Regions from separate parts of the Scandinavium sp. UTDF21-P1B genome, predicted to be linked through region 1. Evidence: predicted binding sites of a transcription regulator. Region 1 holds the regulator's gene; the other holds the start of a gene.
What was found. Region 1 encodes CRP, which controls carbon source genes, mostly activating them, when cyclic AMP is high. Its sites were predicted from a motif close to ATGTGANNNNNNTCACAT; they were not measured.

Region 1 (3,284 bases):
AATGAACTGATCGCCATTCAGCGTCAGCAGCTGAATGGTATACACCGCGGTGACCGTAAAACCGACGGTCGCCCAGCCGTAGCTTTTACGGATAATCAAATAGCTCACCAGCGTAATAATCAGCATGGCCGCCAGCGCGTAGCCTTCAGGGGCATGAAAGTGCAATGTGATACCGGCGATGGTCAGCCCGGCAAGCGTGCCTGCTGCGCGGTGAAAAATTCGTACCCTCGTTGCGCCGTAGCCGTTCTGCGTGACCAGAAGAACCGTCATCAGGATCCAGTAAGGTTTGGGCAGGTGCAACGCGGACCCCATCAGGCTGGCGATGCTCAGCATGACGCTGATGCGCGCCGCATTGCGCAGTGCAGCTGATTTTAGTGACAGATAACTTTTCAGCGCGGCAAACAGCGGCAGGCGTCGCTCGTTATCAGCCATCAGGTTGCGTGGGTAGAGCGGTCTTTGCATGCGTAGTACCCGCGCAATGCGGCCAAAGTGCCAGACGCAAAACTGCCCGACGGGATTATCCGGATGCTGGCGGGCGATCTTTTCCAGCGCGCCGATCTGCTTATCCATGCTAAAGCGTAGCGGAAAGCGGTGATACAGAATGTCATCGGCCATCACCCGCAGACGTGCGGCGATGGTTTGTGCGTTCCAGCGGATCACCGCTTCGGCGTGGCTACGCTCGACCAGCTTTTGCACCTCGGCGGGCTGATGCAGGCTGACGGAGATGTGCTCCTGTAAATCGAGCCCCATCTGAAAGGCGCGCAGCAGGCGTTTATAATCGTGGTTTTTGTTAGCGGCGAGCATATGCAGCTGCTGATAGCACTGGGTAATGAGATCAACGGCCTTTTGCTGGCGAGTCAGCAGCGGTGGCAACGCTTTTTCCGGATCGGTGTGCTGGGTCAGCAGGCTGTATTTGGCTTCGCAGTAATCGGCCAGCTGGCGGTAAAGCAGGCTCAGGGACTCGCGCAGGGGCTGTTCGCGCCACATCCAGAACCAGAACCAGTTAAACAGCCCGTACCACAGCGTGCCCAGCGCGTAGATAAGCAGCGGCTGCCAGACAGGCATGTTACCCGCGAGGCTCAACGTAAAAATCGAGGCGATCAGCGATGCGGGCAGCAGACGCGCATGCAGCGAACTGATTTCGGCGGTAACGCCCAGGGTCATTGCCAGGACGGTCAGAATTAAGGGCAGCGGCACGGTGTGTGCCAGCAGCAGCTGTACCGCCAGGCTGCATCCGGCAAACAGCGAACCACCAACAATCAGGCGTTTAAAGAAGCGCTTGTGGGGCGTGTCGAGACCGGCAATGTTGCAGCAGGCCGGGACTAAGGAGAACAGCAGACCGTACTTGAGATACCCCAGCACCAGGCCGATAGCCACAGGGGTGCATAACACCAGGGTTTGCCGCAGTGCGTAGTTAATTTCCGGGTGATAAATTAGCCTGCGCCACATAGCAATAGCAGTAGAGACAAAAACGGCGTACTGCAGGAGCAATACGCCGTCAAGCGAACTTAGCGGGTGCCGTAAACGACGATGGTTTTGCCGTGCGCGGAGATCAGGTTCTGATCTTCCAGCATTTTCAGGATACGGCCAACGGTTTCACGGGAGCAGCCCACGATCTGACCGATTTCCTGACGGGTGATTTTGATTTGCATACCGTCCGGGTGGGTCATGGCATCGGGCTGTTTTGCCAGGTTCAACAGCGTCTGCGCGATACGACCGGTAACGTCGAGGAAGGCAAGGTTACCTACTTTTTCAGAAGTGACCTGCAGGCGACGTGCCATCTGAGAAGAGAGGCGCATCAGAATATCCGGATTCACCTGGATAAGCTGACGGAATTTTTTATAGGAAATTTCAGCCACTTCACAGGCGGTTTTCGCCCGGACCCATGCACTACGCTCCTGGCCTTCTTCGAACAGGCCAAGCTCACCGATGAAATCGCCCTGGTTGAGGTAAGAGAGAATCATCTCTTTGCCTTCTTCGTCCTTGATGAGTACTGCCACAGAGCCTTTCACGATGTAGTACAGCGTTTCTGCTTTTTCACCCTGGTGAATCAGCGTGCTCTTGGAGGGGTACTTATGAATATGGCAATGAGACAAGAACCATTCAAGGGTAGGGTCTGTTTGCGGTTTGCCAAGCACCATGCGCGGTTATCCTCTGTTATAAGCTGACTCCAGCGGCAGACACGACACTGCCACTGGCTTTGCATTCATATCCTTCCCTGTACCTGGGAAGTCGGCTGTCGGATTTGACTGCAGCCTGTTGTCTGATGTCCTCTGCATACATGCATTACTTCAATGTATTACTGTAGCATCCCGACTGTTTTAGCATAGCTTTTGCCGCGTGTCTCCTGGTGTCTCGCTTCAGCATGACGCACGTCGCCTTCCGTTGCGAGATTTGTTATGTGCGCGTAATCTGTCAGGAAAATTGCAACTCTGGAGTTAACAATTATGCAAGCGCGTGTGAAATGGGTTGAAGGCTTAACCTTCCTCGGTGAGTCAGCTTCTGGCCACCAGATCCTGATGGACGGCAACTCCGGGGATAAAGCGCCAAGCCCGATGGAAATGGTGCTGATGGCAGCAGGGGGGTGCAGTGCGATAGACGTTGTTTCCATCCTGCAAAAGGGCCGTCATGACGTGACGGACTGTGAAGTGAAGCTCACTTCAGAGCGTCGCGAGGAAGCGCCGCGCCTGTTTACCCACATCAACCTGCACTTCATCGTGACCGGTAAAGATCTGAAAGAAGCTGCGGTATCGCGTGCGGTGGATCTGTCTGCGGAAAAATACTGCTCTGTGGCGCTGATGCTGGAGAAAGCGGCGAAAATCACCCACTCGTTTGAAGTGGTGGAAGGGTAATGCCCTCTACGGCCTGATGCCCTCACCCCGATCCTCTCCCCGTGGGAGAGGGAGCAAACATTAAAAACCTTCTCTTCAGAGAAGGTTTTGCAATTTATATCGCCCGACCTTCTATTAACCGCTCGACCAGCGGCGTCATAATCAGCTCCATCGCCAGCCCCATCTTCCCGCCCGGCACCACCAATGTATTCATGTGAGAAATGAATGAGCCCTGCAGCATCGCCAGCAGCCAGGGGAAATCAATGTCGCCCAGGTTCTGGAAATGGATCACCACAAAGCTTTCATCCAGCGACGGGATGCTTTTGGCGGCAAACGGGTTTGAGGTATCTACTGTCGGTACGCGCTGGAAGTTGATATGCGTGCGGGAAAACTGTGGGGTAATGAAGTTGATGTAGTCTTCCATGGAGCGGACGACGGAATCCATTACCGCTT
Region 2 (3,284 bases), on a different contig from region 1:
CGCTCACCGCCAAAGCCACGACCACCGTTACCGCCACGACGCTCACCGCCGCTGTGAGGCTGTGCATCACCCAGCAGCTGCATGTTCATCGGCTTGTTCAGGATGCGGGTACGCGTGAAGTGCTGCAGTACTTCGCCCGGCATGCCTTTCGGCAGTTCGATAGTAGAGTGAGTGCCGAACAGCTTGATGTTGCCGATATAACGGCTGCTGATGTCACCTTCGTTCGCGATAGCACCAACGATGTGACGCACTTCAACACCGTCATCACGACCCACTTCAATGCGATAGAGCTGCATATCACCCACGTCACGACGTTCACGACGCGGACGCTCTTCACCGTTACGATCGCCACGCGGGCCACGATCGTTACGGTCGCCACGACGTTCGAAACGATCGTCACGATCGCGGAATTCACGCTTAGGACGCATCGGCGCATCTGGTGGAACGATCAGGGTACGTTCGCCCTGGGCCATTTTCAGCAGCGCTGCGGCCAGGGTTTCCATATCCAGTTCACCTTCAGTGCCTTCCGGCTGCATTTTGGTCAGCAGGTTACGGTACTGATCCAGATCGCTGCTTTCCAGCTGCTGCTGTACTTTGGCCGCGAATTTTTCCAGACGACGTTTGCCCAGCAGTTCTGCGTTTGGCAGTTCGACTTCAGGAATGGTCAGCTTCATCAGACGTTCGATGTTGCGCAGCAGACGACGCTCGCGGTTCTCAACGAACAGCAGCGCACGGCCAGCACGACCCGCACGACCGGTACGACCGATACGGTGAACGTAAGACTCGGTATCCATAGGGATATCGTAGTTAACCACCAGGCTGATACGCTCAACGTCCAGGCCACGAGCCGCAACGTCGGTCGCGATCAGGATGTCCAGACGACCGTCTTTCAGGCGATCCAGAGTCTGCTCACGCAGGGACTGGTTCATGTCACCGTTCAGCGCGGCGCTGTTGTAACCGCTGCGCTCCAGCGCTTCAGCCACTTCCAGGGTCGCATTTTTGGTACGAACGAAGATAATCGCCGCGTCAAAATCTTCTGCTTCCAGGAAACGCACCAGCGCTTCGTTCTTACGCATGCCCCAGACGGTCCAGTAGCTCTGGCTGATGTCAGGGCGGGTCGTTACGCTGGATTGAATGCGAACTTCCTGCGGCTCTTTCATGAAGCGACGGGTAATGCGACGGATAGCTTCCGGCATCGTTGCGGAGAACAGCGCGGTCTGATGACCTTCCGGGATCTCCGCCATAATGGTTTCTACGTCTTCGATGAAGCCCATGCGCAGCATTTCGTCAGCTTCATCCAGAACCAGACCGCTCAGCTTAGAGAGGTCCAGAGTGCCGCGTTTCAGGTGATCCAGCAGACGACCCGGCGTACCGACGACGATCTGTGGGCCCTGACGCAGAGCGCGTAACTGCACGTCATAACGCTGGCCACCGTAAAGGGCAACCACGTTTACGCCGCGCATGTGTTTGGAGAAATCCGTCATCGCTTCAGCAACCTGTACCGCCAGTTCGCGGGTCGGTGCCAGCACCAGAATCTGTGGTGCTTTCAGCTCAGGATCAAGATTGTTGAGCAGCGGAAGAGAGAACGCTGCAGTTTTCCCGCTGCCGGTCTGGGCCATACCCAGAACGTCGCGGCCACCCAGCAGGTGAGGAATACACTCAGCCTGGATTGGAGATGGTTTTTCGTAACCCAGATCGGTAAGGGCTTCAAGGATAGGAGCCTTCAGGCCCAGATCTGCAAAAGTGGTTTCGAATTCAGCCATGTAGTACGTGTGCCTCAAAATCAATGGCGGCCAGTCTACATAACTCATCGTGAAAACTTAGGGTCATTTTCATTGAAAAGTGTGAACCGGCTCAAATTAGGTGGATTAACGAACAATAAAGCCCTCACCCGTGAAGGTGATGGCAATCAAAAAAGATTATGGGCTGATTTGTTCGTCAGCTATTGCTGGTCCGATTCTGCCAGGTCATCTTGCTCCTGGCCCAAGAGCGCTAATTCCAACAATGCGTATCGGTGCTCAACGAAGTTATGAACGTTGTTAGCAACCGCCAGTTTGAACAGTGCCGCAGCGCTGTCCTTGTCCCCCAGACTTAGGTAGTACTTACCTAAATAGAAGTTTGTTTCACTGAGATGCTCAGCGAGCGAGGTGTTATCCGTTGCGTCTGCCTTCAGTCTGTCCATCAGCGTTGCTTCGCTAATGTTACCGAGGTAGAACTCGACAATGTTCCATCCCCATTGCTCTTTGTCCGATTTTTCGAAGCGCTGCTTAAGCGCTACAACAGCCTGCTTCTCATCGAGCTTCTGCTCAACGATGTAAAGCCACAGGCTACGGAAAGGATCATTGGGATCGTCTTGATAAAACGCCAGCAGATCATCTTGCGCTAACTTATCACGACCACCGTAATACAATGCGATGCCGCGATTTAAGTATGCGTAATTGTAAGTTGGATCAAGCTCAAGTACAGAATCAAACGCTTCATAGGCAGCATCAAAATTGCCTGCCTGCGTTAAATAAATGCCTAAGTAATTGAATACTTCAGGCATATCGGGTCTGATAGCCAGCGCTTGCGAAAAATCGTTACGCGCCAGTGCTCTCAAACCGAGACTATCATACAACACTCCGCGCTCATATAAAAGCTGTGCGCGTTCATCATCGGTTAAAGCCCGACTGGCAAGAATCTGTTCCATACGGGCCAGAATCACTTCCTGCTGTAAAGTCGGTTGCAATGGTACCGCCAGAACTTCACTCTTACGCCAGGCAGAGTTGCTGCATCCTGCCAGCGTGAGTGCTGTCGCAACGAAACACCAGCGCAAAAAAGGCTTCATTTCCCACTCCCGAAGACAACAATTGGATGAACGTCCTGTTCCCCGGCTGCTAACAAGCGTCCTGCCCGGGATACGCCCTCCGCAATGGCGGAGGGCTAACGGCAACCTTACTCGCCCTGTTCCGCTGCCGGTGCTTCCGGCGCGGCCGCAGGCTGAGTCTGCTCGGTCGCTTCTTTAATGCTCAGACGTACGCGGCCCTGGCGATCAACTTCCAGAACTTTCACCGGTACTTCCTGACCCATCTGCAGATAGTCAGTCACTTTCTCAACGCGCTTATCGGCGATCTGAGAGATATGAACCAGACCTTCTTTACCGCCACCGATCGCCACGAATGCGCCGAAGTCGACGATGCGAGTCACTTTACCGTTGTAGATACGACCCACTTCGATTTCAGCAGTGATCTCTTCAATACGGCGAATGGCGTAGGCCGCTTTGTCACCGTCGGTCGCTGCGATTT

Region 2: yrbN (protein YrbN) is a predicted target of CRP. The motif match lies at 1,843-1,860, and genes of this name have one in related genera.

The regions. Positions count from the first base shown of each region.
Region 1 covers NZ_JBFLVD010000018.1:296,908-300,191, forward strand. Annotated here, with positions in the region: gene AB1287_RS16500 (YccS/YhfK family putative transporter) at 1-1,449, opposite strand, end outside; gene crp (cAMP-activated global transcriptional regulator CRP) at 1,509-2,141, opposite strand; gene AB1287_RS16510 (OsmC family protein) at 2,448-2,852, shown strand; gene AB1287_RS16515 (phosphoribulokinase) at 2,947-3,284, opposite strand, start outside.
Region 2 covers NZ_JBFLVD010000014.1:98,236-101,519, reverse strand. Annotated here, with positions in the region: gene AB1287_RS11250 (DEAD/DEAH family ATP-dependent RNA helicase) at 1-1,763, opposite strand, end outside; gene yrbN (protein YrbN) at 1,756-1,836, opposite strand; gene nlpI (lipoprotein NlpI) at 1,943-2,827, opposite strand; gene pnp (polyribonucleotide nucleotidyltransferase) at 2,935-3,284, opposite strand, start outside.